Regions from separate parts of the Laedolimicola sp. genome, predicted to be linked through region 2. Evidence: riboswitches for the same ligand, from Rfam matches in the RefSeq annotation. Region 2 holds a riboswitch; each other region holds the start of a gene.
What was found. Region 2 has a riboswitch for cobalamin ahead of ACTRC3_RS03365 (tRNA threonylcarbamoyladenosine dehydratase). Riboswitches for the same ligand answer to the same signal wherever they lie in the genome.
Positions count from the first base shown of each region.

Region 1: linked by a shared signal. The riboswitch ahead of ACTRC3_RS00160 (sirohydrochlorin cobaltochelatase) and the one ahead of ACTRC3_RS03365 (tRNA threonylcarbamoyladenosine dehydratase) in region 2 are both predicted to bind cobalamin.
Region 3: linked by a shared signal. The riboswitch ahead of nikB (nickel ABC transporter permease) and the one ahead of ACTRC3_RS03365 (tRNA threonylcarbamoyladenosine dehydratase) in region 2 are both predicted to bind cobalamin.
Region 4: linked by a shared signal. The riboswitch ahead of ACTRC3_RS04365 (ABC transporter substrate-binding protein) and the one ahead of ACTRC3_RS03365 (tRNA threonylcarbamoyladenosine dehydratase) in region 2 are both predicted to bind cobalamin.

Region 1 covers NZ_JBOKYU010000001.1:27,833-35,808, forward strand. The annotation lists gene ACTRC3_RS00135 (ABC transporter ATP-binding protein) at 164-1,279, opposite strand; gene ACTRC3_RS00140 (FecCD family ABC transporter permease) at 1,283-2,326, opposite strand; gene ACTRC3_RS00145 (ABC transporter substrate-binding protein) at 2,429-3,571, opposite strand; gene ACTRC3_RS00150 (hypothetical protein) at 3,568-4,026, opposite strand; gene ACTRC3_RS00155 (hypothetical protein) at 4,139-4,708, opposite strand; gene ACTRC3_RS00160 (sirohydrochlorin cobaltochelatase) at 4,734-5,957, opposite strand; cobalamin riboswitch at 6,170-6,347, opposite strand; gene ACTRC3_RS00165 (Na+/H+ antiporter NhaC family protein) at 6,430-7,941, opposite strand.
Region 2 covers NZ_JBOKYU010000007.1:23,637-31,612, reverse strand. The annotation lists gene cobM (precorrin-4 C(11)-methyltransferase) at 1-127, opposite strand, end outside; gene cobI (precorrin-2 C(20)-methyltransferase) at 132-833, opposite strand; gene ACTRC3_RS03365 (tRNA threonylcarbamoyladenosine dehydratase) at 834-1,634, opposite strand; cobalamin riboswitch at 1,765-1,892, opposite strand; gene ACTRC3_RS03360 (4Fe-4S binding protein) at 1,951-2,904, opposite strand; gene ACTRC3_RS03355 (FAD-dependent oxidoreductase) at 2,918-4,549, opposite strand; gene ACTRC3_RS03350 (LysR substrate-binding domain-containing protein) at 4,679-5,593, shown strand; gene ACTRC3_RS03345 (YDG domain-containing protein) at 5,639-7,976, opposite strand, start outside.
Region 3 covers NZ_JBOKYU010000056.1:2,041-10,016, forward strand. The annotation lists gene ACTRC3_RS10540 (DnaJ domain-containing protein) at 1-358, shown strand, start outside; gene ACTRC3_RS10545 (prolyl-tRNA synthetase associated domain-containing protein) at 517-1,071, opposite strand; gene ACTRC3_RS10550 (class I SAM-dependent methyltransferase) at 1,218-2,096, opposite strand; gene ACTRC3_RS10555 (threonine/serine exporter family protein) at 2,080-2,523, opposite strand; gene ACTRC3_RS10560 (threonine/serine exporter family protein) at 2,533-3,282, opposite strand; cobalamin riboswitch at 3,464-3,682, shown strand; gene nikB (nickel ABC transporter permease) at 3,777-4,721, shown strand; gene nikC (nickel transporter permease) at 4,718-5,557, shown strand; gene ACTRC3_RS10575 (ABC transporter substrate-binding protein) at 5,554-7,140, shown strand; gene ACTRC3_RS10580 (ABC transporter ATP-binding protein) at 7,174-7,956, shown strand.
Region 4 covers NZ_JBOKYU010000010.1:37,251-45,226, forward strand. The annotation lists gene alaS (alanine--tRNA ligase) at 1-809, opposite strand, end outside; gene ACTRC3_RS04345 (kinase) at 897-1,145, opposite strand; gene tyrS (tyrosine--tRNA ligase) at 1,147-2,379, opposite strand; gene ACTRC3_RS04355 (ABC transporter ATP-binding protein) at 2,804-3,592, opposite strand; gene ACTRC3_RS04360 (FecCD family ABC transporter permease) at 3,605-4,663, opposite strand; gene ACTRC3_RS04365 (ABC transporter substrate-binding protein) at 4,739-5,800, opposite strand; cobalamin riboswitch at 5,938-6,155, opposite strand; tRNA gene ACTRC3_RS04370 (tRNA-Glu) at 6,317-6,388, opposite strand; gene ACTRC3_RS04375 (CapA family protein) at 6,538-7,752, opposite strand; gene ACTRC3_RS04380 (PqqD family protein) at 7,909-7,976, opposite strand, start outside.

The sequences.
Region 1 (7,976 bases), on a different contig from region 2:
CGTAACGATACGACAATGAATTGGCTTTTCCGCGAAAAGTCTGTTCTATATCATGAAAGCTTTATACTTGCACCCACAAAAAACGTGGTCCGTAATCCCTCTCTCCACTGATTCTGCGGCAAAACCGAGGTTATCACTTTCCACGTTCTCTTTTGACTTTCTACTATATTCCTTCTAATTTACCCTGCTGTGCCGCATACTCCTTGAGCTCACACAGTCCTGCCGCCATCCCGGCCTCTGCGCCTGTCTCAGGAAGTTTCACGGTACAAATCGCCCGTTCACAGCCATCTATGAGCCGTTTCGCCTCCGCGATCTGCTCCTCTCCGATCGTCTGAAAAGCCGATACCCTCACCGTCTGCACTGCCAGCGCCTTCGCCGACGGATAATCCAAATCATTTTCCCACAAGATCCCGGCTGCAAAGGGGATTCTCTCCCTCTGAAGCTTTCGGAACACCGCCGTGCCCATGCCATTTCCGGCGATAACAAAGACCCGCGGCTCCCCATCCACAGCCGGGAGCTCCAGGTCGCCGGTCAGCTCGTCGTAGGTTCCCACGGTCATGCCATACAGCTTCGGAATATACCCTTCGGTGAAAATCTCCTCCGGCGTCCCGAACCGATCCACCTTATCGCCCCGCACGCAGGCAATTTTATCCGAGATACGGCCTGCCAGATCCAGTTCATGTAAGGACATGATGACAGACAGATTTCTTGTCCGTGACATATTTTGAATAATGGAAAGGAATTCCAGTTTGTAACGGATATCCAGAAATGAAGTGGGCTCGTCCAGCACAATAATATCCGGCTGCTGGCAGAGGGCCCGGGCCAGCATGACCCGCTGCTTCTGACCGTCGCTGGTCTTCGTATAATCCCGATCCGCCAGCTCATGGATATGTACCAGATCCATGGCCTCGTCCACCACCGCCCAGTCCTCCCCGGAGAGCACGCCAAACTTGCCCGTATAGGGGTAACGGCCTGTGGACACCACGTCCCGGCAGGTCATCATTTCCGGATGGATGCGCTCGGTCAGCACTACAGAAAGCTTCTGAGACAGTTCCTTGCCGCTCAAATCCCCCATAGCCTTGCCGTCCAGCACCGCCACGCCGCCTAAGGGCGCCAGCTGCCGGATGATACTTTTCAGAATCGTAGTCTTGCCCGCGCCGTTGGGGCCGATGAGAGTCAGGATTTCACCCTTTTTCAGGCCGATTCGGATGTCTTTGATCAGGGGAACGCCGTGGTAGCCGACGGTCAGCCCTTCCGTGTAGAAATAATAGGTATCCATATGCTACTCCGCCCTCTCCTTTTTTCTGTGAATCATGATGTAGATGACCACCGGCGCGCCGAACACCGCCGTCACTGTACTGATGGACAATTCCGTCGGCGCAAACATGGTCCGGGCCAGCAGGTCGCAAAACAGGCAGAAAGCCGCTCCACCCAGGAAACAGGCCGGAATCATCAGGATAGGCTTCGCCGTCCCGAAAAGATTCTTGACCAGATGGGGCACCGCGATTCCCACGAAGGAGACCGGACCCGCAAAGGCCGTCACGCAGGCCGACAGGACGCTGGAAAGCAGCACCAGAAGAACCCGGAATACCTGCACGTTCAGGCCCATATTTTTTGCGTAGGCCTCTCCCATCTGGTATGCGCTGATGGGCTTGGACATGAGAAAGACGCAGATAGCTGTAATTCCCACCACGATGGCCATAATCAGCACATTGTCCCAGGTCATGCCGGAAAAGCTTCCCTTGGACCAGTTGTGCAGATTCACGATGTCCGCGTCATCCGCAAAGGTCACCACGAAGTCCGTCACAGCCGAACAGATATAGCCGATCATGACGCCGCTGACGATAAGCATGGACATCTGATCCATGACCCGTGACATGAGAATCACAAAGCCCATACAGAGCATGGCTCCCGCAAAGGCCGCGATAATCAGGACCCAGGAGCTTAAAGCAAAAGCATTTCCCAGGGCTGCCACCATGACCAGGGCCACCACCAGCTTTGCGCCGGAGGAGATCCCCAGTGTAAAGGGACCCGCGATGGGGTTATGGAAGAAGGTCTGCAAAAGATAGCCGGACAGAGCCAGGCCGCCGCCCAGGATGCCTGCTGCTGCAGCCCGGGGAAATCGGATGCCCATGACGATATCCGTATAGGTATCATCGTTCCCATTTTTCCCCAGAATCTTTGGAATCTCCGCCAGCGGAATGTTCACGGTTCCGATGCAGATGCTCAAAACCAGAAAAATCAGCACCAGCAGGGCCAGTATCAGAAATGCAGCCCAGTATCTTCCTTTATTTCGGGCATTTCTGCCGCCTGTTGTGTTACTCATTGTTCCCGTTCCCTTCTGTCACTGTGCAAATTCCCACAGCTATCGTGTGTCTGTTATCCGGCGCATACTTTCCGGATCCCTCTCTTTGCGTTCCGAAGCGTATCAGTTTAACTTGTAAAGATAAGTCAGATCCCCGTCGTCCCCCACCAGCATCCGGTGAATATCCGACGTAATCGTGCCCAGCTCCATGGTAGACTGATACAGATTCTTCATGGTACAGTACACATGGCCCTCCTGCACTGCCCTGAATTTCCCCAGCAGCGGGCTTTTTGCCAGCAGCTCATCCACCGAGGAGAGCTGTCCCTCTATGGTACTGTTGTAAATGATGTAATCCGCGTCCTTCGCCCCTGCGTAGAACTCCTCCATCGTCATGGACAGGGTGGAAGTAGCATCCTCTGCATCTCCCAGATCCTGGAAAATATACGTGCCGCCCGCCAGCTCAATCATCTTCGGCAGATAGTCGGCAGATTTCCGCACGTTGGCTTCGCCGTTGCTGGTGATATAGAAAAATGCCACCGTCTTGCCTGTGGCTTCTTCGCCGCTGATGGCCTTAAAAGCATCCGCCTCACTGGCAAAGGCCGCCTCAGCCTCTTCCTCATGGCCGGTCAGCAGGCCGTAGAGCTTCACCCACTCGGTCCTGCCTAAGGGGTTCGGCTCATAGCTGGAATGATCTATCAGCACCGGAATTCCGAATTTATCCAGCTGCTCCTGCACCTCCGGCGTATGGGAAATCATGGTGTTCTCGATGGCCAGGCCGCAATTTTCCGCCAGAATCTGCTCATAATCCGGCGCAGAATATTTGCCTGCATAGAGAATGTCGCCATTCTCCATGGCTGCCTTCGCCGCATCGATATACCAGCCGTCGGCTTTGGTGCCGCTGAAGCGAATACTGTCCAGGGCGTCCAGGGATACGAACATGTCCATGACCGCCGAAGCCACCAGATATATATTCTGAATGGGCTGCTGAAGTACCGTGATATCCTTCGCCAGATCCTCCGGCGCTTCCTTATCCTCAGGAACCACCAGGAAGCGTCCGCCGTCCGTGATGGTTATCAGTGAATAGCCGCCCTCATAATTGTCAATGGTAAATTTCTGCGCGTATTCCAGCTTCGTGCTGTCCGTATAAGTCAGCTCGTCACTGATATCCGTGCTGTTCTCTGCCGTGCCGGAACCGCCTGCTCCACAGGCCGTAAGTCCCAGACACATAGCCAGGCACAGAAGAAGTGCCATCAGTTTCTTTTTCATGCCTTTGTATTCCTCTTCTTCCGCATCACAGTCGCCGCAATCGCTGCCGCTACCGCAATTATCACAATACCTGCTGCCGCCGTAGTGGAGCCCGCTCCTCCCGTGCTGCCGCCATTCTCTCCCTGAATAGAATCTGACGCAAAGGTCAGCGTATATTCTACCTCATGGGGCGTACTCATGGCCGTCGTATCGCCAATCACATCGATCCCCTCGTCAAAGACCTCCACCGGAATTTCAAAAACCGAATGCTCGTCTGTACTCACCGGAAGATACTTCTCGCCGCCCACGATCATATAGTCGTAGTGATTGCTGCTCCAGGTAATCTGGGCCACAGCCTGTCCGTCCTCCACGGACAACGCGGCAGGTGACTCAATAGTGGCCCGGCCGCTGCCGCCCTCCATGGCCACTTCTACCGTATAATTACCGTCCGCCAGCTGTAAATCCTCGATTGTCATTGTCTTACTCCTTCTATTTGAATTTCCTATAATTGGAACAAGGGGGCTGCCGCAAAACGTTCTGCACATTCTACAACAGCCCCTGCATGTTATTGTTCGCTTTTTCTAAAGCCTAGTCCTGAAGAAGCTCCGGATTGGATACGCTGACCTTATGGTCGTACCATACGCCCTTGGTTCCGATCAGCGCCAGGTCGAATTCCTCGTCCAGTGCGGGAACCGGTACGTCGAAGGCATTGGCCTCCTCCGGTTCTGTACCATCGCCGAAATCTACGGTCTCTACGGTCGGCTGCAGAAGCTCTGCGCCGTCCTTCTGGGCATCCTCTGCCAGACCTTCATACAGATTCACAATGTTCTTGGAAGGCATAACCACATGAATGGTCATCTGTCCGTCCTTTACGGTCAGCGTTCCCTTTCCCTCGTAAAATTCATTTACATGGAACATACTGCTGTCTGTATTGAAATCTGCGGTGTAAACGCCGTCCTCCAGTGCCGCTGCTGCAGCTTCTTCTGCGTCAGCCTTTTCCGGCTCCGCCGTTTCTTCTGTCTTGGCAGTTTTCTCATCGGAGCTTTCCGCTTCTGTGGTAGTCTCTGCAGCCGGCGTCTCCGCCTTGCTGCCGCAGCCCATCACCAGTGTGCAGCTTAAGACTGCCATTCCCATTAACGCGATGATTTTCTTCTTCATTTCTTTTCTTGTCCTTTATCCTTACTTATTTCATAGCCTCTGCGGTATGAGCAACATAGAGATTCTGGATTGCCTCGATCTCGCCCAGACCTGCGATCTGGCAGTCTACGCTCTCGAACTTGCCGGATGCGTTGAACATGCTCTTCCAGGAATCGTCATCGTCGCCTGCCATGTCGTTGTTTGCATGGTCGCCTGCAACTACCATCAGCGGACGAAGTACAACCTTGGTGTAACCGGCCTCTGCAACTGCGTTAATCACATTCTCACATGCAGTATCTTCCGGCTCGCCCTCTACGGTTCCGATAAATACGTTCTCATATCCCAGATCCTTCATCTGTGCCTGCATCTGGCTATAGGAAATCTTTGCGGTATGGGAGGTACCATGACCCATGAATACAAATGCCACGCCATCCTCTTTTGCTGCGTCCAGAGTATCGAAACCAGCCGTCTTTACAGCCTCAGCAGTAATAGCCTCGGCAACAGCCTTCTTGTCTGCGTTGACTGCGGAAGCGTCTGCTCCAACCTCGCCCAGAAGCGGCTCAGCTACCTTTACAGACTCAAATTTATCCTTGTATGCGTCTACCGCCTCCATCAGCTCGTCGTACTCAGCGCCGTGCATCAGATGGGTCGGCTGTACTACCAGGTTCTTTACGCCGTTGGCAACTGCGCGATCCAGAGCCTGATCCATGTTGTCAATTGCCTCGCCGTCGCGGGCCTGGATATGGTTGATGATGATCTGTGCGGTAAAGGCACGTCTTACGGACCAGTCCGGATTTGCCTCTGCCAGAGCGTCCTCGATACCCTTGATATCAGCTACACGGCTGTCATTGAAGGAAGTACCAAAGCTTACTACCAGCAGCTCGTTCTCGCCGATCTCGTCCTGGTTTCTCGGATCATCCTTGGAAGCGTCTCCGGTGTCGCGTCCGAAGTAATCCGGGTCAGCGTTCTCGCCCTCTACCAGCTCCTTCTGAGCGTCTGTCAGAGCGTCCCATGCTTCCTTGGCTGCCTTACAGTCAGCGTCTGTGGTCTCTGTTCTCTCCTGAACATAGATCTTGTCAATCAGGGCTGCTACGTTGTCAGCTGCAGCCTGATCTGCGTCCGCGTCGTCTGCAGTCTCCTCTGCAGCGTCTGTGGTCTCTTCCGTAGTAGTAGTGTCTGCAGCCGGCGTCTCAGCCTTGCTGCCGCAGCCTGCCAGCATGGATGCTGTCAGAGTTGTTACACATAACAGTGTTACAAGTTTCTTTTTCATTTTCTTTTCCTCCTGCAAAAATTTTTCAGTTAAATGAAATTCATAAGATCAGAAGGAATCTGCTAAAAAATCCGACGATCCTGTGGATCGTCGGATTTTCAGTCGTCAGCTTTACATCTGTTCGCCCATCCACGCAAAACAGCGCTGCGCGGAACAGCTGTGTCTATACCCCATCTGGCACTATCAATCCTCGTGATCCGGAATCTTTCGACTCCATGCGCCGCAGTCTGGCAGGTCTCCTGGCTTACAGTACAAGCGCTGCTTATCGTCTTCCCGATGGCTCAGTGACGTATGATAAGCCGCTCCTGCATACAGTGACGAGATCGCGCAGGTCTCTCACCTGCTTCCCTATTCTCCGTTTTTTAACGGCACCAGCTGCTTCTTATTTGATTTCACATAACCTACACAAGCATTATAGCAGTCTTTCTGAAATAATCAACTGTTTTTCCGCTATTTTTTCTTCCTTTTTGCATTATTTCGCCCGTTTTTTCATAAATAACAGATAAGCGAGCAGCAATATGATACCTACCGGCAGAGAAATCAGCGCAGACTGGGTAAATCCTGCCACAATATAGGTAATAAAGGAAATCACTGCTACACTGACCGCATAGGGAAGCTGGGTGGACACATGGTTTACATGGTTACACTGGGCTCCCGCAGACGCCATAATGGTCGTATCGGAAATCGGGGAGCAGTGGTCGCCGCAGACAGCGCCCGCCATGCAGGCAGAGATGGCCACGGTCATCAACGCCGGATGGGTGGTCTGGAACGCGTCTACCACAATCGGAATCAGGATACCAAAGGTTCCCCAGGAGGTTCCGGTGGCAAAAGCCAGGAAGCATCCAACCAGGAAAATAATAGCCGGAAGCAGAGCAACCATACCCTGAGAGCTGCTCTTAATCAGATTAGCCACGAACTCCGCGGCGCCCAGGCTGTCTGTCATGGCCTTCAGGGTCCAGGCGAAGGTCAGAATCATGATGGCCGGAACCATGGCCTTGAAGCCCTCGGGAATGCAGTTCATGCACTCCTTGAAGCCCAGGACCTTACGGCTCACATACAGCAGAATCGTGATGACCAGGGCGAAAGCACTTCCGATGGCCAGACCGATGGACGCATCACTGTTGGAGAAGGCGGTCACGAAGTCCGCGCCGTCAAAGAAGCCGCCGGTGTAAATCATGCCGATAACACAGCAGATGATCAGGGAAAGAATCGGAATCAGCAAATCCTTTACGGAACCATTTCCCACGTTATCCAGGCCTTCTGCGTTGCCGTAAGGTCTGTCCGGCGTAGTAAACAGGTCGCCCTTCTTTGCGTTGTCCTCATGGACCTTCATGGAACCGAAATCAATGTTCAGAATTGCTATCGTAATCATCATAACGATAGTCAGAATCGCGTAGAAATTATAGGGAATCGCGCTGACAAAAAGCGCCAGTCCGTCCTCACCCTCTACGAAACCGGTTACAGCCGCCGCCCAGGATGAAATGGGGGCAATGATGCAGACCGGAGCCGCCGTGGCGTCGATGAGGTACGCCAGCTTGGCACGGGAAATATTGTGCTTGTCCGTCACGGGACGCATCACGCTTCCTACGGTCAGACAGTTAAAATAATCATCGATAAAAATCAGCACGCCCAGGGCTACGGTCACCAGCTGCGCGCCGGTGCGGGTCTTAATATGCTCGCTGGCCCACCGTCCAAAGGCCGCCGAGCCTCCGGCCCGGTTCATCAAGGACACGATGGCTCCCAGGATCACCAGAAACACCAGAATTCCCACATTGTAGCTGTCGGACAGAACGCCTACGATTCCATCCTCAAAGATGTGAAGCACCGTTCCCTCGAAGCTGAAGCCCGAGTAGAACAGGCCTCCCACCAGGATGCCAAGAAACAGTGAGGAATACACCTCCTTGGTAATCAGAGCCAGAACAATCGCTACTACAGGCGGCACCAACGCCCAAAAGGTAGCATACATAACAGGTACATAATCCATTTTTAAAATCTCCTTCCCTCGAAAACAGTCGAAAA
Region 2 (7,976 bases):
CCGCCAGCACCTTGGGGTTTACCAGAGAACCTGCGTAAATGATAATATCCGCGCTGTCGATCAGTTTCTTTCCCTTAATTGTCAGAAGCTCCGGATCTCCCGGGCCTGCTCCGATAAATGATACCATTGTTTTACCTCTTCTCTCTCTTAATGATGACGGTTGTAAAGTAACTGTATGTTCTCTCCGGATCCAGGGATCCGATATATTCGTCCTTCATACCCACGCAGCTGATGACCGTAGCGCAGCTTTCCGCGCGGTCATACTTTTTCATCAGCTCCAGGATGCGGCCAATGCTGCCACCTGCCTTCATGATGACCACGTTGTCATAGTGGGCGATGGCCTCCTCCACCTGCTGCTCCGCACGGACGGAGGGCACGATCACCAGGGACTCATTTCCCTCCATCAGCGGTAACCGGGCCGCAGCCGCTCCGCTGCAGAAGGATGGAATACCCGGGATAATCTCCGTTTCAAAGCCATGCTCTGCCACATACTGGTTCACATACATGTAAGTGCTGTATACCGAGACGTCGCCCAGGGTAATCATAGCGATATTCTTTCCCCGGGAAAGCTCTGCGGTCAGCTGCTCGCAGGCCGCTGCTCTGCACTTCTTCCGCTCCTCCTTATCCTTTGCCATCCGGAAAATGACTTCCAGGAGGTGCTTATGCTCCAGTTCCACCACCGGGCGGATGATTTCCAGCGCCGTACTCTCTTCTCCGGCTTCTTTTACCGGAACGGCGATGATATCCGCTTCATCGAGAATCCGTTTTGCTTTCAGCGTCAACAGCTCCGGATCACCCGGACCCACGCCGATGCCGTATAATTTACCCTTCATCTATTTATTCTCCTCCTGCTCCTGGGCTGCCCGGGCGCGGTTCATGGCGTCCTCGGTCAGATCCTTTACGATTTCACTTGCGATCAGAAGTCCCGCTACGGACGGTACAAATGCGGTCGAACCCGGAATGTCACGGCGTTCAGTACATTTATGCTTGGCTCCCGGCGGGCAGATACAGTTGGTTCTGCAGCTGATGGACATGTCCTCGATGGGACGCACCGCCTTCTCCTTGGAGTAGACCACCTTCAGCTTTTTGATGCCGCGTTTTTTCAATTCGCGCCGCATGACTCTCGCCAGCGGACATACGCTGGTCTTATAGATATCCGCCACCTCGAACAGGAAGGGATTCAGCTTATTGCCCGCTCCCATGCTGCTGATCAGAGGCACGCCTGCCTTCTCACATTCCTCCACCAGAGAAATCTTCGCGGTGACTGTATCGATGGCGTCCACCACATAGGTGTACCGGCTGAAATCAAATTCATCCTTATTTTCCGGCAGGAAGAAGCAGAGATGTGTATTGACCTCCGCCTTCGGATTGATCTCCAGGATACGCTCCTTCATGACCTCGGCCTTGTACTTACCCACCGTCTTCCGGGTGGCAATAATCTGGCGGTTCAGGTTCGTCAGGCACACCTTATCGTCGTCGATGAGATCAAAGGCTCCCACGCCGCTTCTCGCCAGGGCCTCCACCACATAGCCGCCCACGCCGCCGATGCCGAAGACTGCCACCCTGGAATGCTCCAGAATCTCCATGGCTTCTTTTCCCAGTAAAAGTTCTGTTCTTGAAAACTGATTTAACATAATTTTCTCCTCATGCGCTTGCAAAACAAAAAGAGATCTGTATTTTATGACAGATCTCTCCCTATGATCAGCAGCGGATTTCATCCCATCGGCCGCCAACTATATCCGGAACCGCTTTCCACGGAAGCCTGTCCATTTCCCGCAAAGAGCAGGTAGCCTGGCTTGCAGACACGCTGCTTACAGTGACCGGATCGCTCAGGCCTTCCACCTGATTCCCCTGCTTTATGCATCATGCATACTCTCTGCGTTATACCTTAGTCAGTGTAGCATACAGACGGGCTTTCGTCAACAAAATATACCCTATAGGGTTTCCCTTTTAACAGGTTGCTCCTCCTGTCAGATGAAGCTGCGCATCCAGAATCTCCTGCTTTCTCTCCAGAATTTCATCAGACAGAAGCTGCTGCTCCACGTTATCGAAGCCGAGACGTTCGATGGTCGCAGCGAAACGTTCGCCGGTAATGCCCTGCTCCCGATACAGGAGAATCGCCTTTTCAATCACGTTTAAGGCTTCTTCCTTACTGGTGAACACCTTACGCAGCGCTTTTCCGTGATTGATTTTTTTGCCCCAGCGGCCGCCGATGTAAATCTTAAATCCGTACTGACCGTCTTCGATGGCGTCGAAACGGCATTGACCCACACAGCGGCCGCAATTGTTACAGATTTCTTTGTTAATCTCCAGAACGCCGTCCTTCACCTTTGCCGCGCCGATGGGACAGGCTGCCTCTACGCTGCACTTCTTACATCCGTTGCAGCTATCCTCGTCAAATTCGGGGATTCTCTGACCGATGATTCCCAAATCATTTAAATCCGGTTTTACACAATTGTTGGGGCAGCCGCCTACCGCAATCTTAAATTTGTGCGGCAGCTTTACCGTGTGATACCCCTCATAAAAACGGTGATGGATTTCCTCGGAAATGGCGAAGGAATCCAAAAGTCCATACTGGCAGGTGGTTCCCTTACAGGCTACAACCGGGCGTACCACAGAACCGGTTCCACCTGTAATTAGTCCTTCTCTGGCAATATATTCCTTGAATTCTTCGATTTTGTCGTAGGGAACGCCCTGTACCTCCACCGTCAGACGGGTGGTAAAGGTTATCACTCCGTTTCCGAATTTTTCCGCCGCTTCCGCAATGCATCTCTGCTGCGCAGCCGTTATCTTTCCATTGACGGTAATGATTCTTGCCGAGAAATTATCGGTTCCCTTATTGCTCAGAAATCCCATTGCCTTTACGCGCTTTTCATCTTCCTTGCTGATTGTTAATGTAGCCATTGTGTGCCTCCTTTTATTCTTCCTCTGTTAATTCTGTATGGAAGGTCATGCCGCCCTCCAGTACCTTTGTATCCGTATATCCGTAAGCCTTCAGACGGTTCTGCACCAGATAAGCCCGTTTTCCCTTGGAACATACCAAAAGCAGTTTTTCGTTCCTGCCAAGCCCGTCTGCCGGACCGTCCAGGCTGTTCAGATCCACATAGGGATACCCGTGCAGCGACGGTGTAATACCCGCATCCACGATCCGATAATTTTCTCCTTCTTCCGCATACTCTGCGGCCGTCATGCTGTCCAGCTCCCCGTTCAGCTTATTCAGCAGAATATTCACTGCATGCTGCAGCGGATGAATCGCAGTGGAGAAGGGCGGCGCGTACGCAAAATCCATGTACTGCAGATCCTCCAGGGTCGCTTTCATGGAAATCGCAGTCACCGCTATATCCGTCAGCTTATCCACCGCTCCCGTTCCCACAGTCTGCATACCAAGCAGCCTGTGGCTTTCCCGATCTGCAATCAGCTTTATGACAAATAAAGCTGCGCCCGGATAGTAATGTGCCTTATCGTCCACCACACAAATCACACTCTCTGCGTCATAGCCTGCTTCCCGCGCCGCCTGCTCCAGTAATCCGGTTCTTCCCATGCAGAAGCCGGCCAGCTTCGCCACGCCGGTTCCCAGCACGCCCGGATACTGCACTGTTTTCCCGGCAAGGTGCTGCGCCGCCGCGCGGCCCGCTATATTCGCTGTGGAACCCATGGGCGACCACTGGGGCTTTCCGGTAATCCGGTTCGTTACCATAGCGCAGTCGCCGACCGCGTAGATATCCGGATCATTTGTCTGCAACGCCTGATTTGTCAACAGAGCTCCTTTGAACATTTCCAGACCGGCGTCCTGCAAAAATTCCGTATTGGGACGGATTCCCATAGCCAGGATGCAGGCGTCCGCCTTCATGGCACGGCGGGAGGTTTTTACCTTTTCTACCTTCTCCTCCCCGAGAATTTCTTCCAGGCCCGTTCCGGTAAAACACATGACGCCCGCGTCCGCCAGCTTATTTTCCACATAATCCGCAATCTCCGGATCCAGGAAGCCCGGCAGAATATGGGGCGCGAAATCAATGACAGATACCTTCACATCCTTCGCCGCCAGATTTTCCGCGATTTCCAGTCCGATAAATCCACCGCCCACGATCACTGCCCGACGGATCTCTCCAGCCTCCACAGTCTGCCGAAGCATATCTGCGTCCTCCGGCGTTCTCATATAAAATACATTTTTCAGCTGCGTGCCCGGGCAATCCGGCTCGAAGGGACGCGCGCCCGTGGCAATCACCAGCTTATCATACGCATAGGCTTCGACTGCTCCCGTATCCAGATTCACAGCCTCCACAGTTTTCCCTTTTCGGTCTACTTTTGTCACTTCAGTCCGGATTTCCACCGGCACTCCGGTTACTTTTTCATAAGATTCCGGCGTATGCACCAGCAAATCCTTTTTTTCCCGGATCACGCCGCTCACATAATACGGAAGACCGCAGCCCGCATAGGAAATATCCTTTCCCTTTGTCAGGATCCGGATGTCCGCATTTCGATCTTCCCGCTTCAGCTTGGCTGCAGCCTTGGTTCCGGCTGCTACACCGCCCACTACAATGACCTTCATTTTTCTTCCCCTTTTCTGATACATTTTCGTTACTCTTACTATAGCACTTGCTTATCAATTTGAAAAATGATATTATTTTATTAAATCAATAGGTTTTATCTATACATCTGACAGAAAAGGGGATTTTACATGACCATTCGCCATCTTTCGATTTTTACCGCCGTCGCCGAATACGGCACCATGTGTGCAGCTGCAGAGCATCTGTATCTGACCCAGCCCACCGTCAGCCAGGCCATCCGGGAACTGGAAAAACATTACCATTGTCTGTTGTTTGAACGGCTCGGGAAAAAGCTTTACCTGACAGAACAGGGAAAGCTTCTGCTGTCCCAGGCTCCGGAGCTGATTTCCCGGTTTTCAGAGCTGGATCAGTTGATGATGAATCAGGGGCAGACCGCTACGCTGAAGCTTGGCAGCACCCTCACCGTCGGTACCTGTCTGACTCCCTCCGTGATTCTGGAGTTGGAAAGGAAGCTGCCGGGTCTGGAAGTATATTCCTTTGTGAGCAATACTGCCGAAATTGAACAAAAGCTTTTGAGATCCCAGCTGGACGCCGCGATTGTAGAGGGTGAAATTCAGTCTCCCGATCTGATTGTGCTCCCTCTTATCGACGACTGTCTTGTTCTGACAGCAGGGATTCATCATCCTTTTTATGAAATGGAGACACTTCACTCTTCGGATTTAAACGGACAGGCTTTTGCCATGCGTGAACAGGGCAGCGGCACACGACGGCTTTTTGAACAGTACGTGGCAGAGCAGGGGCTCTCCATCCGTATCACCTGGGAAGCCAACTGCCCCCGCACGATCCTGAACGCCGTTTTATACAACAAGGTTCTGTCTGTCATGTCTCTGCGTCTGATGTACCATGAAATCCGTCATCAGCGTCTCCGCATTTTTTCTCCTGAAAATCAGGAATGGAACCGGACCTTTAAACTGGTTTATCACAAAAATAAATTCCTGACCCCGGCTATCTACGAACTGGAAAAGCTGCTGCGGCAGTATCCGCGCATAGAGCTTCCGAAAGAAACAGGGCGTCTGAAGCAGTAATGCCTCAGACGCCCTGTTCCGGGTTTTCAATCCCTTATCCTCGTATTACTCTGTCCGCTGCCCGCGTTTTCTGCGTACTGCTGTAAGCAGCATGGAGATGCCCAGCAGGCAAATCAACGCCATTGCGCCCCAGAATACGGGCTGGCTGCTGTCGCCGGTGGCTGCGCTTGTGACGGCGCTTCCGCCGCTCTTATTTCTGCTGCCGGAATGATCTCCGGGCTTCGTCTCGGGCGCTTTCTCCACCTTTACCCAGGAAAGGGCTATTGGGGAGAGGCTCTTCAGGGTCATGGTGATGCCATCCTTCGTCAATGTCAGTTCCGGAGTCTCCACATCGCCCGCCTTATACGCGCCGCGGTTCATTGCAAACATGTGTACCGCGCTGAAACGGTAATCGGCTGCGTTGGTGCCCTCCGGGTAGGGCAGGATCACCTTGACGCCCTCTGCCGGGAAGTTGTCTGCCGTCGCGCGGATCCAGGTTTCACCGCCGTCTGCGCTATAGAGCAGCACTGCGTCATAAACAGCCGTATTTTCCTTCGCCGGATTCTTTCCGTCGATCTTACAATCCACCAGAAGCTTCTTCAGATATTCCACGATCTTTTCCGGTGTGTTCAGGTTCTCTGTCTTTGCCAGATCCGGCGTTACCTCGGTTACGTCCTTTGCGCCCATAACCAGACGGTAATCGTTTCCGAGACCTGTCTGACCCGGCAGAGCCGCAGTCTTTTCGATGGAGCCCTTCAGCGTAAAGGCAGTCTCAGCCGGAAGCTCATAATTGGCATTCGTCAGAGCCGCTCCTGCGATGGTCACGGTTACCTGCTTGTCGGTTCCTGTTTCCGCTGTATCAAACTCAGCAGTCAGACTCTCATAGCTCAGGCCTGCGTCGTCGCCGTCCAACAGACCGGAGACCTTCAGTTCTCCGATGAGACTGGCGTCCTTCATTTCATCGGCCAGCTTGGTCAGAACTGTCAGGGCGCTTCCGTCCCAGGTAAGGATCTTCGGGCTTACCTTTACCTTCGCCTGTGCTGCCGCATTCTCCCAGTTGACTGTATCTGTCGGTGTAAATACTACTTCATATTCGGTGACATTGCTGTCCTTGACCTCCGGTCTGGTATCAGCTTTTGCCCAGATAAAGGTTCCATCTGTATCTGCTGCCCCACCTGTCAGTGTGCTTTCAGACAGGGTCTGTCCATAGGTCAGGTCGGACGCCGTCGGCGCTTCGCTGATGGTCGGAACCGCCTTTTTCACGGTTACCCCTACCGTCGCTTCGATACGGTTATAATTGGCTGTATCCTCCGGTGTAAAGACTACCTGATAGCCCTGATTGTCCACCGTCGGTTTCACTGTGTCATCTGCCCAGCTCCAGGTGCCTGCCACCGCCTCCTGCGTATTCGGGTTCACTGCTTTTCCGCCCGTCAGCGTGCTTTCTGCCAGGGTCTGTCCATAGGTAAGCTCTGCTGCTGCCGTCGGCGCTGCCGCACGCTCCGGAGTGGCTTTCTCCACAGTGATGTTTGTTGTTCCGTTCACCGGTTTGTATTTCTTATCTGTCGGTGTGAATGTCCACCGTACTTCAGCAGTGCCGGCTGAAGGCATATTATTCCCGTTTAATATGGTAAATGTGCCTGCCAGGGTTATATCCGTATTCTCCGCATCTGTAAAAGTACCTGCCAGTTCTACATCTTTCAATGTCTGTCCATAGCGGATGCTGTTCTTCGCAGAGGCAGATCCGGTTATGTCCTTTTTATCCACAATCTGTATGGTAAGCTCGTAGTATGTGTCTTCATAATTTTCCATCTGAACGGATACTTTCACAACCACTTTTGCCCCAATTTTGTCTGCAGTAAGATCATCTCTTAAACCATACTCAAACGTACTGTTATATACTGCCGTTCTCGTCAGTATACTCATATCACCCGTCGTTTCTCCTGAGGTGTAGGTTACCTCTCCACAATCCGCCGGAAGATTCATTGCCTTGCTCAAGTATATGCTCACAAGGTACTTCGGAACAGATGCATAGATATAACTTTTTTCAACCCTTGTTGGCTCGGGTGCCGCCGCTTTCGTAATCGTCAGTGCCTTTTTGCCGCCCGCGATGGTAACGTCATAATTCTGATTGGATGCAGTGCCGGTAATATCATACTGTCCGACCGAAGAATTTGAATCTGCATTTGTCGTCAGGTCGATACCCAGATTGTCATTTTCTACAGGCGCAAGGAAGCCTTCTTCTGTCACTGCCCTCCAGGTAAATGTCGGATTTTCCGCCTTATAGGCTCTGCTGACTGAATTAATCTGAACCTTTACCGGACGCGCCGTTATATTTGGAGTCACCTCTGCCGTCAGGTTCGGATAATTCGTATCCTCCGGTGTAAATGTCAGTGTGCAGGTCTCT
Region 3 (7,976 bases), on a different contig from region 2:
CACCGACAGCGAAACCATGCGTCAGGCCATAGACTTCATCAATATGGGAAAATACCAGTTCGCGGATTCGGTGCTGAACGGTATGCCCGGCGCTGAGCGGAACGCCCGATGGTACTATTTAAGCTCCCTGGCCAACTATGGTCTGAATAATCAGATGCTGGCGGTGGCACAGATTCAGAAAGCATTGCAGTTAGAGCCGAATAACCCGCTTTATCAGCGGACACTCCAGAGCTTCCGTTATGCGGAAAATGTATATAGCCAGAACAGTCAGTCCTATCAGCGGCAGGCGGAAGGCATGGATAAGCTGTGCAGGAGCTTCTGTCTGGCGCAGCTGTTCTGTATGTTCTGCAGATGCTAAGCAGAGTGTGAAAATAAAAGAGATTCGTTCTTTCCACATATAATAATAGAAGAACGCCTCTCTTTTTTTAATGCTTAGAAAACTGAAATCAAATATAAATAGAATCAAAGAATCGGCGTGGCAGGTGAAATTTTAAACTTGGAACGCCAGAGGCTTTATTACAGCTTCACAAAAATAGCTTCATGATGCACCGCCGGCAGAAACTTCTCCAGCATATCCTCCGTCTTCATCCGCAGACTGGACGTATTGATGCAGGGATGGCAGCCAAATTCCTCATGGGCGGCCACGTCCTCATCGATGATGAGCTGTACCTGATTGTGCGGGTCATTCATCAAGGCCATAACCGTGGCGGATCCCGGCGTCACATTCAGCAGTTTCTCCATATACTCCGCCGGGGCAAAGGAGAGGCGGGAAGAACCGATCTGTTTGGACAGGTCTTTGGTCTTGAACTGCTTATCCCCGGGCATCAGCAGCAGGTAGAATTTCGTTTTTTGGGCGTTGCAAAGCACCAGATTTTTACAGATCTCAATACCGAGAAGCTGATCCACACCCTGACATTCCTCGATGGTCATGGCTACTCCATGATCCACACGGGTGTAGGGAATCTGAAGTTCATCCAGCAGGTCATAGACAGCCATTTCCTTTTCCAGACGGCCCTCCGGGCTGACGGGACGGCCGGTGTAAACCTGCGGGTCAATATAAATGCTACTCATAATGATTCCTCCTTTGAAATTTTAAATATTACAGAGGCTTCGAATGGGCATCCCATGAAACATAATCTGGAATGTAAAAGAAACCTTAGCATTTAGACAGAAACACAGCGGCCGGAACCTCCAGCCGCCATTGACTTTGTAAAAAGCTATTTAGTTTCCCAGCGTCCGCTTGCGCCGCAGGGCAGCACCAGTCCGGATGCGGTTACGGGCAGCCCTACCTCCTGGGAATCGACAGTACCGTTATATTTCTTCAGCTCTGTGGCGATCATATAAGTCAGCACCGCCGGGGCCAGTCCGGTGGTATAGGAATTTACCAGGAAAAACAGCGGCTCATCGCTCAAAAGCTGGGCGCAGAGACGGATCAGCGGGTGAATGGCCTCTTCAATTTTCCAGATTTCTCCTTTTGGGCCTCTGCCGTAAGAGGGAGGGTCCATGATGATGCCGTCATAATGATTTCCACGGCGAATTTCACGTTCCACGAACTTCACACAGTCGTCCACAATCCAGCGGATAGGAGCCTCACCCAGTCCGGAAGAACGGGCGTTTTCCTTTGCCCAGCCTACCATGCCCTTGGAAGCGTCCACATGGGTGACAGAAGCTCCGGAGGCAGCGGCGGCCAGTGTGGCTCCGCCGGTGTAGGCGAAGAGATTCAGTACCTTTACGGGACGTCCGGCATTGCGGATTTTTTCACCGAACCAGTCCCAGTTGGCAGCCTGCTCGGGGAAGAGGCCTGTATGCTTGAAGCTGAAGGGCTTCAGATTGAATGTTAAGGTATTCTTGCCCTGGCAGAGGGGATACTGGATGGTCCATTGCTCCGGCAGGTCGAAGAATTCCCACTCGCCGCCGCCCTTTTTGCTGCGGTGGTAATGGCCGTTCATGCGCTTCCAGCCAGGCAGCTTTCGCTCCGTATCCCAGATGACCTGGGGATCCGGCCGCACCAGCAGGTAATCGCCCCAGCGCTCCAGCTTTTCTCCTTTCGAAGTATCCAGTATCTCATAATCGGTCCAGTTATCTGCGATCCACATGACAATCTCCTTTGGTCTTTAAAAATAAGCGGAAAATACTGTCCACCACCATGATGGACAGGGCGATCATTCCCGCCACAATCAGTGTCTGAATAATATAATAGGAAGTCATTCCGTCGGAACGGATGACAGAGTGGGCGATGCGGAACATGCCCGCGCCCGGCACCAGCGGTAAGATGCCCGGGATGACGAAAATCGTGACCGGAGCCTTCAGGACCCTTGCGAAAATCTGGCCGCAGAGGGAGACGAGACAGCCGGACAGAAAGGTGGACATGGCCACAGACAGATTGATTCCGATGAGAAACAGATAGATCCACCAGCCCACCGCGCCGGTGAAACCGGCCCAGATGATATATTTGCGCGGTACGTGCAGCAGAAAAGAAAAGGCCACAACGGAAAAAAACGCGCCGATAACCTGTATCAGCATAAAACCTCCTTACTGAATGAAACGAAGTCCGATGACAATACCCATAGCTACAGAGGCGGCGACCACAAAGGCCTCCATCATCCGGGCGGAGCCGGAGATATAATCCCCGTGCAGGGTGTCAAAGACCGCGTTGGTGATGGCTACGCCGGGAACCAGGGGCATAATGGCCGCGATGATGATGGAATCCAGGTTCCCTATAATAGGAAGAAACTTCAGAAGTCCGCCTGCGAACAGTGAGATTACCACAGCGCTCAGCAGGATTCCGAAGAAGGAGGGCAGCTTCATGCAGCTGCACAGATACAGGCAGATGGCCATGAAAAATCCGGCCACACCCGCCACAAAGGCCTCCTGCCAGGTTCCGCCGTAGGTCAGTGCAAAGGCCGCGGCCACGCCTGCGTTGGCCAGCAGAAAAGCCTGGGGCGGATGCGGTTCCTTTTTCAGCTTTTTAATCTTCCGGAAGGCTTCCTCCAGTTCCAGCTCCCCGCCGCAGAGTCCTCTGGAAATACTGTTAATTTCGTCGATGATACTCAGGTTCGTGCCACGGCTGTGAATCCGGCGGGTCACCGTCATGGACTGGATGGACGGGTCGTCCAGAGTGACCAGAAATCCGGTCACCATCACGAAGGCCTCGGCGGTCTTCAGTCCCGACAGCTCCAGCATCCGCTGCATGGTATCCTCCACCCGGTAAGTCTCAGCCCCGTTGGCCAGCATCAGCTCCCCCGCCATGACGGCGGTGTCGAGCAAAAGTTTGTAATCCATTTGTCTGATTTCCTTATACCTGATTTTGTATTGAGAATAATCTATGCCCATTATACCTATGTAAGAGAAGCGGGTCAAGGAAAGTATGGACAGAAAGAGAAATAATTCCTGTTTCCGAAAGGACAGGCTGAATTACCGGAAGACAAAAAATGGAAAAATCTTGACAGATATAGAGGAATCAAGTAAAATAAACGGGCATAGTGTTGTCAGTCGCGTACGGCGGCTGATAAAGAATAGAGAATCATGTGGAAATCATGGACGGTACCGCCACTGTATACATAAAGAACGATCCTTAGATGAAAGTCCGCCATTGGGGTAAACCTGAGAAGGCGAGGAGAGTTCGCTGGGCTTCTTCCCTGAATATGTGAGTCAGGAGAACTGCTATGCAGCAACCTTAGCGAACGATCTATTTGCGAAGGCTTATTTCCCATGTAAAATCGGTCATGGATGCAAAAGTATCCATGGCTTTTTTATTGCTGAAACGGAGGAAAACAGTGAAAAAGAACAGGCTCGTATCCAGACTTATCCAGATGTGCGTAGTGCTGATAGGCATTTCCTTTCTGACCTTTTTATTAACATACCTTGCGCCGGGCGATCCGGCCACAGCTATGTATGATTCCCTGGGAATTACCCCGAGTCCGGAAATGCTGGAGCAGGCCAGGCAGTCCATGGGACTGGACAAACCCTTTTTACAGCAATATGTGGACTGGATAGGCGGTATTTTTCACGGAGATTTTGGAACCTCCTTCAGTAAAAGCGCCCCGGTACTGGAGCTGCTGATGAAAAGGCTGCCGGCAACGTTCCGGCTGGCCCTGTTTTCCCTGGGGCTGATGTTAATTGTTTCGGTTCCCCTTGGAATTCTTTCAGCGGTCAGACAGGACGGGATAGCGGATTATATCGTTCGCTTTCTTTCTTTCCTGGGTATTTCACTTCCGGGCTTCCTGATTGGCCTGATCTTATTATATGTCTTCGCTTTGAAGCTGGGACTGGTAAAGGTGGCGAGCAGCTCCGTCGGAATGGAACAGATGCTGCTGCCGGGGATTACGCTGGCCATTGCCATGGCCTCCAAATATTCCAGACAGGTGCGCACGGCGGTATTGGAGGAGCTGCACCAGGATTACGTGACAGGCGCGAGAGCCCGGGGAATGAATCAGTGGGAAATACTGTTCCGCCAGGTTCTTCCCAACGCCATGCTCCCGCTGGTTACCATGCTGGGGCTATCCTTTGGATCGCTTCTCGGAGGAACCTCGGTGGTGGAGATTATTTTTTCCTATCCGGGACTGGGTATCCTGGCGGTGGGAGCGGTGAAAGCGCGGGATTATCCGTTGATCCAGGGCTTCGTATTGTGGATAGCCCTGATCTATATGGTGGTAAACCTGTTGGTGGATATATCCTATCATTACATTGATCCGAGGACCAGGGAGGGGGAGAACGGATGAAAAAGAATACAAGATTTGCGGTGCTTTCCATTCTGGTTTTCCTTATTCTGGCAGTGGCGTTCCTGGCGGACAAAATCGTTCCCTACGATCCGTTGAGCGCGTCACTGAGCGACGCATTCCAGGCGCCCGGAAAAGATCACTATTTCGGAACCGACGCGCTGGGGCGGGACGTGTTCTCCCGGGTGATCTGCGGGGCGACCACCAGTGTATACAGCGTACTGATTCTGGTGGCGGTAATCCTGGTTGTGGGTACCTTTCTTGGAATCATAGCCGGGTATTTCGGCGGAGTGGCAGACGCGGTAATCATGAGAGTGGGCGATATGATGATCGCCTTCCCGGATCTGATTCTGGCCATGGCAATCGCGGGAATTCTCGGGCCAAGCCTGAAAAATTCCATGATTGCAATCGCGGCGGTAAGCTGGACCAGATATGCCAGACTATCCAGAAGCCTGGTGCTGAAGATACGGAACAGGACTTATATATCCGCGGCGGAAATCTCAGGATCCAGACACAGCAGAATCCTGATGAGATATATGCTGCCCAACGCGCTTCCTACGATGATCATTACGGCAGCGACGGATATCGGCACCATCATGCTGTCGCTGGCAAGCCTGTCCTTCCTTGGCTTTGGAATCCAGCCCCCCACACCGGAATGGGGATATATGCTGAGCGAGGGAAGAACCTATATACTGAGCAGCCCGTGGCTGCTGTTTTGTCCGGGACTTGCGGTCTTTATTACGGTAGTCATCTTTAATCTCTGGGGTGACTGTATTAGAGATATGATAGATCCAAATGCAACAGAAAAACGAAGAAAGAAGAGGAGAAAGAGAAGATGAACGGAAAAAAACTGATTGCCCTTGCCCTTAGCCTGTGCCTTGCGGGCAGTATCACAGCATGCGGCGGCAGCGCAGGAACAGAGCAGAAAGCAGTGTCAGACGGAGGAAGCGCGAAAACACAGCTAAATGTGGCGACAGAGTTGACCAGCGCAACCCTGGATCCGGCAGATGACTGGAACAGCTGGTTTGTAATGCGCTGGGGCGCGCTGGAAACCCTGACCCGTTTTGAGGACGACGGCACCGTGTCGCCGTGGCTGGCAGAAGACTGGTCTGTAGCGGACGATCAGCTGACCTGGACCATAAAGCTGAAAGAAAATGTAACCTTCTCCAATGGAGAATCGATGACGGCGACAAAGGTTCAGGAATCCCTGGAGAGATTATTTGAGGTGACAGATCCCAATAAGGGCGGAAATGGAAACCCCTGGAATTATTTCACATATGACAGTATCAGCGCAGACGATGAAGCCTGGACTGTGACGATTGTAACAAGTGAGCCGACCGTAGACCTGCCGGGCTGCCTTGCGTATCCCTGGTATGGCATTATCGATGTGGCTGGCTCTGCGGATCGCGATATCGCTGCGGACGGACCGATTTGTACAGGACCCTATTGCTTTGTATCCAACGATCCGGAGCATGATATCCAGCTGGTAAAAAATGACAATTACTGGGACGGTGAAGTACCCTTTGAGACAGTCAATGTCATGAAGCTTGGGGAGGCTTCTGCCCGCGCAATGGCCCTGCAGGACGGTTCTGCAGACATGGGAATCAACATTGCGGCGTCTGACAGAGCGGTTCTGGAGAATGCGGATACCTATCAGATTGACGTCACCGGTGGAAACCGTGTGTGCAACTGGTTTATCAATTTTGACGGAGTGCTGGGCAATGATACCCTGAGAAAAGCGGTGATGACGGCAATTGACGGTCAGACCGTGTGCGATGTATCCACAGGCGGCTCCTATACTTACACCAATAATACGCCGGTACCCGGCTATGATTTGGATAACCCGTACAGCTACGATCCGGAGGCAGCTAAGACTATGCTGGACGAGGCCGGTATCGTAGACGGCGATGGAGACGGATACCGCGAACTGGACGGCAAAAATATCGACATCAGTATTGTAGCGACAACCAGCCGTCAGCAGGACGTAATTGCGCAAGCGTATGGGGTCCAGCTGGAAGCAATCGGAATCAAGAGCACCATTTCCATGCCGGAAAATGTAGTAGACCTGCGGGTATCCCAGGGCTTTGATCTGATGTTCAACAATGAAGTAACCACACCTACCGGAGATCCGGAGAACTTCCTGAAGCACTGGTACGGAAAGATTACCGATACAAGCTTTAATTACGGAAATTATCATAATGAAGAATACGACGCGCTGTATGAACAGCTGATCGGCGAATTTGATACGGAAAAGCGGACGGAAATTTTTACACAGATGCAGGAAATCCTGATGGAGGACGTGGCGACCATCTGCAGCGGCGCCTATAATTTCAATCTCTGCTCCGCAGCTTCTGTAGAAGGCGTTCACAGCTATGTGTGCGACTACTACTGGGTAACAAAGGATATCACACCGGCGTCATAAATAAGAAGAATAAATAGAAAAGGGGACTTTCCCATGCTGGATATAGAGAACATAACAGTTGCATATCATGGACAGCCGTTTTTGCGTGATTTCTCCCTGCATATGAAAAGAGGAGAAATTATCAGCCTGGTAGGTGAAAGCGGAAGCGGAAAGACTACGGCGATACGTTCCATTCTGGGACTTCTGCCACAGGAAGGAGAGCTGGTATCCGGCGATATTTTGTTTGAGGGAAAGTCTCTTCCTAAATACAGCGAAAAGGAAATGCAGAAGCTCCGGGGATCTAGGATATCTATGATTTTCCAGGATTCCGGAGCTATGCTGAATCCGATACGTAAAATCGGCTCGCAGTATATAGAATATATTCAGAAGCATGAAAGGCTGGGCCATAAAGCGGCGGAAGAAAAGGCGGTGGCCATGCTGGAAGCCATGCGGCTGTCGGAGCCGGAGCGCATTATGAAGAGCTACGGCTTCCAGCTGTCCGGCGGTATGCGTCAGAGGGTCGGAATTGCCATTGCCATGACCTTTGAACCGGAGCTGCTGCTGGCTGACGAGCCCACAGCTGCCCTGGACGTGACGACACAGGCGCAGATCGTGCGTCAGATGATGGAGCTGCGGAAAAATCACGGAACCTCCATTATCCTGGTAACCCATAATCTGGGCGTGGCGGCATATATGTCAGATCGGATTGTGGTTATGCAGAATGGAAGGATTGTGGAAGAGGGAGACCGGAAGACAATACTGGAGCAGCCGGGCTGCGCATACACCAGAAAACTGCTGGCTGCGGTTCCGAATATGTATGGAGAAGGCTATGTGTAAGGAAAAAACACCAATTTTGG
Region 4 (7,976 bases), on a different contig from region 2:
TCCTTCTGTTCGTCCTTCTTGTATTCGGTGTGAGCCAGCTCGCAGACCTTGTCCCGGAGCGCTCTTACGGTATCCACGTCAAAGATGGAATCCACGTCCTGCACCACGCTTGCCAGACGCTCCAGACCCATACCGGTATCAATGTTCTTCTGCTTCAGCTCGGTATAGTTGTTGTGGCCGTCGTTGTCAAACTGGGTAAATACGTTGTTCCAGATCTCCATGTAGCGGTCGCAGTCGCAGCCTACGGTACATCCCGGCTTGCCGCAGCCATACTTCTCGCCTCTGTCATAATATACTTCGGAACAGGGACCGCAGGGGCCTGCGCCGTGCTCCCAGAAGTTATCCTCCTTGCCGAAGCGGAAGATCCGCTCTGCCGGAATCCCGATTTCCTTATTCCAGATGTTGAACGCCTCGTCGTCCTCCACGTAAACGGACGGATACAGACGATCCTTGTCCAGTCCCACCACCTCGGTCAGGAACTCCCAGGTCCAGTGAATCGCCTCGTCCTTGAAGTAATCGCCGAAGGAGAAATTGCCCAGCATCTCAAAGAAGGTGCCGTGACGGGCGGTCTTTCCTACATTTTCAATATCGCCTGTACGGATACATTTCTGACAGGTGGTCACTCTGCGACGGGGCGGAATCTCCGCGCCTGTGAAATACGGCTTCAGCGGAGCCATACCGGAGTTGATCAGCAGAAGACTGTTATCATTGTGAGGTACAAGAGAAAAACTCTTCATTGCCAGATGTCCCTTGCTCTCAAAAAATTCCAAGAACATTCTTCGAAGTTCATTTACGCCATACTGTTTCATTTGTTCCCTCCTAAGCCCGTTCTTATCAACGGGCTGTCTCTATTCCATAATCTTTTTTATTATAAATTCTGGAATAGGGTTTGTCAATTACCAGCGTTTCATTTCCCGGATCAGCTCTTCCTCGTAGTCGCCGAGGACCTCCTGCTGACGGCCGCCGTGGTAGAGATTGGTCTCTGCGCCGCGCTCACCGTTTTCCTCAAACTCCCAGATGTGATAGGGGACGCCGCGGTAGGAGAAGTCAACGCTGCCAAGCCCGTCCTCCTCCGTATATTCATATTCCCAGCCCTTTTCCTCCAGAAAGGCGCGGACGCGGGAAAGATACTGTCTTTCTTCCATATTAATCAGCCTTTACCTTGTGGTATACCTTCTTACCCTTGCGAAGCACCAACGCTCCGTCGGCGTCCATATCGCCCGTGGTAAATTTCTGGTACACATCTGTTACCTTTACATCATTAACCGTCACGCCGCCCTGCTGTACCAGACGTCTCGCCTCGGAACGGGTGGGAGCAAGCTTGGTCTCCACCAGAAGCGTCAGGATATCCTTACCCTCGTCCAGCTCGGCCTTCGCGTAGGTGGTGGTGGGCATATCGTCGGTCTTGCCGCCGTTGGCGAACAGGGCTCTTGCAGCCTCCTGTGCTTTCTTAGCTTCTTCCTCGCCGTGTACAATCTTGGTGATCTCGTATGCCAGAACCTCTTTTGCATGATTGATTTCCGCGCCCTCCAGAGCTCCCAGGCGACGAACCTCGTCCATCGGCAGGAAGGTCAGAAGTCCCAGACACTCCTCTACCTTCACGTCTTCGATATTTCTCCAGTACTGGTAAAACTCGTAGGGAGAGGTTTTCTCCGGATCAAGCCACACGGCGCCCTTCATGGTCTTGCCCATCTTGATGCCCTCGCTGGTGGTCAGAAGCTTGAAGGTCAGACCGTATGCCGGCTTATTCTCTTTTCTGCGGATCAGCTCTACGCCGCCGATGATATTGGACCACTGGTCATTGCCGCCCAGCTCCATCTGGCAGCCGTACATCTGGTTCAGCTTCAGGAAATCGTAGGACTGCATGATCATGTAGTTAAACTCAAAGAAGGTCAGTCCCTTCTCCATTCTCTGCTTGTAGCACTCCGCGTTCAGCATCCGGTTTACGGAGAAATGCGCTCCCACCTCACGCAGGAAATCCACATAATTCAGATCCAGCAGCCAGTCCGCGTTATTGGCCAGAATCGCGTTGTCGTTGTCAAAGTTGATGAAACGGGACAGCTGATTCTTGAAACATTCTGCATTGTGCTGGATGGTTTCCTTTGTCATGATCTTACGCATATCGGACTTACCGGAGGGATCGCCTACCATGGTAGTTCCGCCGCCTAAAAGGGCGATGGGACGATGTCCTGCCCGCTGCATGTGCATCATGGCCATGATGGTCAGGAAATGTCCTGCGGTCAGGCTGTCTGCAGTGGCGTCAAAGCCGATGTAAAAGGTTACTTTTTCCTTTCCGAGGAGCTCTCTTACCTCCTCCGGATGGGTACACTGCTCGATGAAGCCGCGCTCCATGAGTACGTCATAAATATTTTCTGCCATGTTCTCTTCCTCCTAATTAGAAATTCTCTCTGCTGTGCAAACCCTGGCTTTTTCAAAGCCAGGGTTCACGGGCTTCGTGCAAAAAACCCTCATCCTTTCTTAAAAGGACGAGGGTTACGCTCGTGTTACCACCTTTTTTTCATAAACAGCTCGCGCTGCTTACCTCTTCAAGTGCCAGCTATCGACACTCTAGCACGCTAACGGGTGCGGGATTCCGTCGCAGCCTACTTCCTGCCCCGGAAAACTGCTTCCGGAAATGGGTTCGGTACGAAGCTCGGGGATGTATTCAAAATCAGGAGATACGCGCGCCTCTCATCGCCCGGCTGCTTTCTGTCCGCTCCCTCCGACTTCTACTTGTTCCCGTCAAAGCCTTTTGGTTTATGTGTAAATCTGCGTTTATTATAGGCAGGGGAAACTGGTTTTGTCAAGCCCTTTTTCCGCTTTTTATCCAGCCCGGCAGATAATAGATCTGCCGTTTTCCCGTGGCCGTATTGGTTGTGATCTGCGCTTCGATTCCAAAGTACTCCCGGATATTTTCTTTTGTGAGCACCTCTTCCGGCGTACCGTAATCCACAATCTTCCCCTGATACATGAAAATAATCCGATCGCAGTACAGGGCCGCCAGATTCAGGTCATGAATAGATGAAAATACCGTCACGTCCTGCCCCTTTAAAATATCCATAATCTGATACTGATAGCTCACATCCAGATGGTTCGTGGGCTCATCCAGCACAATAAAGGCACTCTCCTGCATCAGCACCCGGGCCAGCAGCACACGCTGCTTCTCGCCGCCGGACAGGCTTAAGTAGGAACGGTGCTCGTAGCCGGACAGTCCCACTTCCTTCAGGCATTTTTCACAGAGCTTCTTGTCCTCCGCCGAATCCCCCTGCAGGAATTTTTTCTTGGCGTACCGGCCGAACATGACCATATCCCGCACCTCGAAATCAAACTCCACATGATTTTCCTGGGCCATGACTGCCATTTCCCCGGCCATTTTTTTGAAGGAAAAATCCAGCACATCCTTTTCATTCAGAAAAACGGTACCCCGGCCCGGCTTGTAGGTTCGGTAGATATTTTTGAGAAGCGTAGATTTGCCGCAGCCATTGGGACCAACCAGGCCCACAAACTCGCCGTCCTGCACTTCCAGGCAGATTTGTTCCAGAATGCTTTTTCCGTCTATCTGATAATCCAGATTTTTTACCTGTAAACTCATACTCTGCCTCCTCTACTTTTTTCCCATATTGCCCCGGCGAATCAGATACAGGAAGAAGGGCGCGCCGAAAAAGGCCGCCACCACGCCTATGGGCAATTCAGACGGAGCAATGATGGTGCGTGAAATCAGATCGGTAAGCATTGTGAAGAGTCCTCCTCCCAGAATCGCCATGGGGATCAGCCGTCTGTGTCCGGATCCCACAAAGCTTCGCATAATATGGGGTACAACCAGTCCCACAAATCCGATAACGCCGCTGACGGATACCACAACGCCGGTCAGGATCGTGGAAGCCGCAATAATAACCAGTTTCATTTTACGGGTATCCACACCCAGAGTTTCCGCCACGTCGTCGCCCAGAAGCAATACATCCAGCTCCTTCGCGAACAGGAAAATGACCACGATTACCACAACGCCAACCACCACCACATATCTCAGCTTGCTCCAGGTGGCTCCGCTTAAGGATCCTACCATCCAATAGAGCGCCATCTTCGTCTTATCCGATCCCGTATTGATTCCGTATACCATCAGATTGGTAAAGGCTGAAAACAGGGCGGAAGTCGCGATACCCGCCAGCACCAGCTGCGTCGAGGTAATCCGGCCATGAATGGAGGCGATACTTAAAGACAGACAGATGGAGACAGCCGCTCCCATGGTAGCGCCAAAGATAACGGAATATCCGCCCATAAAGCTGAACCAACCAAGCAGGATGGCACAGACTGCTCCGGCAGAAGCTCCGGAGGAGATACCCAGTACATAGGGATCTGCCAGGGGATTCTTGGTCAGCGCCTGCATCAGGACGCCGCACAGCGCCAGTCCCGCACCTACGATAAAGGCCATCAGCACGCGGGGAAACCGGATATTCCAGATGATATTTTCCGTCTTGCCCTCCCAGGCAATTCGAAAGATATCCTTCCCAGAGATTTTATTTACCAGAATTTTTCCAATATCGCCTGCTGAGACGTTCACTGCGCCGATGGTTACGGATATGGTCAATACCGCGGCAATCAGCAGCAATACCAGCAGCAGCGTCACAAGGAAGCGGCCTTTGCCCGATTTTACTGTTCCTTTCATAGATTCCTCCTTCGTGAACACAAATAGAATGAGCAAGAAAAACGGGGAGCTTTCACTCCCCTGTCTTTCCCCCTGTTAGAATTTATCCGGATACAGCTGCTCTGCAATGGTCTTAACCGCGTTGGCGCTTCCTGCGCTACCCTGCATATCGCTGCAGCATACGGAGTAGATTCTGCCTTCCTTTACGGCGCGCAGATCCTTGGTGAATTCATTGGTCTCCAGGAACTCCCGCTTCTCTGCTACATCGTCTCCGGTATACTCCAGAATCAGAATCACGTCCGGATCACGCTCTACTACTTCCTCCCAGGAGGGCTTTGCCCAGCCTGCTTCGATATCATCGAAGATGGAGATACCGCCGGCCTTCTTGATGATGTCGCCCGGCATGCCCTGGCAAGCGGTAAACGGTACATCCTCTCCGGAATCATAAGCAAATACTTTTACCGGATTCTCATAGGCCTCATCACCCAGAGCGTCCTGCACCTCCTGCAGGGTATCCTTCATAGCCTGTACCTTCTCAGCTGCCAGATCCTGCACCTTGAAGATCTCGCCCAGAGTTTCGTAGTCCTTATACAGATCCGCAAAGGTTGCGCTGTCTGTGCATACATACGGGAAATACATGGCGATACCATTCTCATCGCAGAAATCCTTGTTGAAATTCTTATCGGAAAATGTGGAATCCCAGCCCATCAGGAAATCGCAGCCGGTTGCCAGCAGCTCTTCCTTGGACAGATTTGTCAGGCCTTCGCCCGGGTTCATCAGCTGGGGAACCTGATCGCGGGCCGGATACTCGGAAGCCGTACTCCAGCAAAAGCCCTTGGTATAGCCTGCCATCTGATCCTGCAATCCCAGATCAAAGAAAAAATCTGCCATCTGGTCACCGGAAGCTACCACAGCGGAGGGCATTTTGGTGATGGTGTACTCTACGTTCTCACCCAGTCCGGAACGCTCCAGGTTCAGGGTAATGGTAACCGGCTCATAGGCGTCGTCTGCGTCTGCAGTCTCCTTTGTCTCGTCGGCGCTTTCGGCAGCCTCTGTGTTCTCCTCTGTTGTGGTGTCCGCTGCCTTGGAACCACAGCCTGCCAGCAGGCCTGCCGCGAGACAGGTACTTAAGAGTACGCTTACTACTTTCTTCTTCATGTTTCTTCTCCTTCGTTCTGTAAAATGATTCGTCCATAAAAAAAGCACCACCCAATCACTTCTGATCAGATGATGCACCCGTATTCGGCATCCGGACGCACTGCGCCCTCTATCTTTCGCAAATGTCATGGACCGTGACAGCAAAAGCAGAATAAGCAGGTCTTCTGACTTACGCCGGCCTTTTTTGTCTTCCTTCTTCCCGTCCCGTACCATTTCCTGTACCTTACGGACAGTGAAGGAAAACGGCCCTGAAACTTTGCGCTTACAGCGGCGGCACCGCACAGGATTTACACCTGTTTCCCTTTTCACCGGCCCAACATTTCTGTTAGTCGGCACTCACTCCGTTAAATATATAACATATTTTTTCTTTTCTTGTCAAGCATCAAATATTGTTAATCCATGCCAGTTTCTTCCACTTCTCCACAGTGCGATAATATTTTTTATGTAACAGGGGATTCCATAGGAATTTCCTGTTGCATAAAACAAAAAGCTCCTGGATAACCAGAAGCTTTTCAGCAGTCGATAGGGGAATCGAACCCCTGTTTTCGCCGTGAGAGGGCGACGTCTTAACCGCTTGACCAATCGACCATTTCCTTATTCTTTTGTGCCGCTCGCTTGCGACTTGTTTAGTATATAATAAGACAAGGGGAAATGCAAGTGTTTTTTTCAAAATTTTTAATTTCTTTATTTTTCACGTATTTTTTATATTTTTCTGATAATTTATACATCTTTTTTTCTTACTCCCTGACGCTTCCATCTTCCCCTATCGTAACGCCGCCGAAGCACAGCCCCTGCAGATTTCCATAGAAGGCTGCCCGCTCACTGCCATCCATCAGTCCCATCTGGTTGGCCGTACTGACACAGGGAATCACCCTTACCTCTATGCCGTCGTCTGTAATGGTCAGCTCTGCCATCATGGTTTCGTAGGTCCGGTTCGCGAAAATAAAATTGCCCAGGCTATAAAAAATCGGTTTTCCCTGATAATATTCAATCCCCTGCAGCACATGGGGGTGCGCGCCAATTACAGCGTCTGCCCCGGCGTCGATATACTGGCGGGCCAAGGACTTCTGATACTCCTCCGGCTCTGTGTTCCGCTCGATTCCCCAATGGACATAGACCACTACATAGTCGCACTGCTGCTTCGCCGCCTGTATCTCCCCCAGAAGCTTCGTCGGATCATAGGTGGTAAAGAGACCGGAATTGCTCTGAGACGCAGTCCAGGAATGCTCCGGAATCACACGGGTGGCTCCCAGAAAGCCAATGACCCGTCCGCCTGCCTCCATGGTTTTCAGAGCCTTTGCCTCCTCCAGGTTCTGCCCTGCTCCCACATGGAGAATGCCCGCTCCGTCCAGTGCCGTTAATGTCTCGGCAAGCGGCCCTCTGCCGAAATCCAGCATATGATTATTGGCCAGGGTCACGATATCTGCCCCCAGCTCCGGTAATACAGATGCATATTTGGGATCCACCCGGAAGGTATATTGCTTATCTTCCATTGCCTCACCGGTAGTTCCAAAAGGAAATTCCTGATTCAGCATGAAGATATCGGCGCCGCGGGTAATGGAAAGCAAATCTGATGTGGCCGCTGCAGAAATGCCATTTCGCTCGTATTTTTCCTGTAAAACATCAGTCAGAAACAGGTCGCCTGCAAACAATAAGGCAACATCCTCTTTCCGGTTCTCTCCATCCGAGGCTTCTGCACCTTCCGATTCCTCTGCCCAAGCTTCAGAGGCTTCTGATTTTCCGGACGGCGTCAACACATGTACGGTCGGTACTTCCACTGACAGCTTTCCTGTTTTCTCAGTGTCCGCATTTTCCAGGGAATCCATCCCTGCATCCGCCAAAGCCTCCGCGCTTTTCCCGGGCGCAGAAAAGCCTTCCGCCGCCCACAATGCGCCGCCTACAAGGAGCGCCATGAGAACTGCCAGAATACTTATCTGAATGTATTTTATCATTTCCCTGTAAAAAGATCTTTTCCGTCCCGCCATGGATTCCGTCCCTTCGCTGCCGCCGTCCATTTTATCTGATATCTATTTTACCCGTTTCCAAAGAAAAAGGCAACAGCCCTCCGGGAGGAAGGACTGCTGCCAATTCTTAATATTTCCTGATCTCTATGCTTGTTTCTTTTTCTCCAGCGGAGTACTGTATCCGATATAATGGTTCTGATACAGAATCTGGA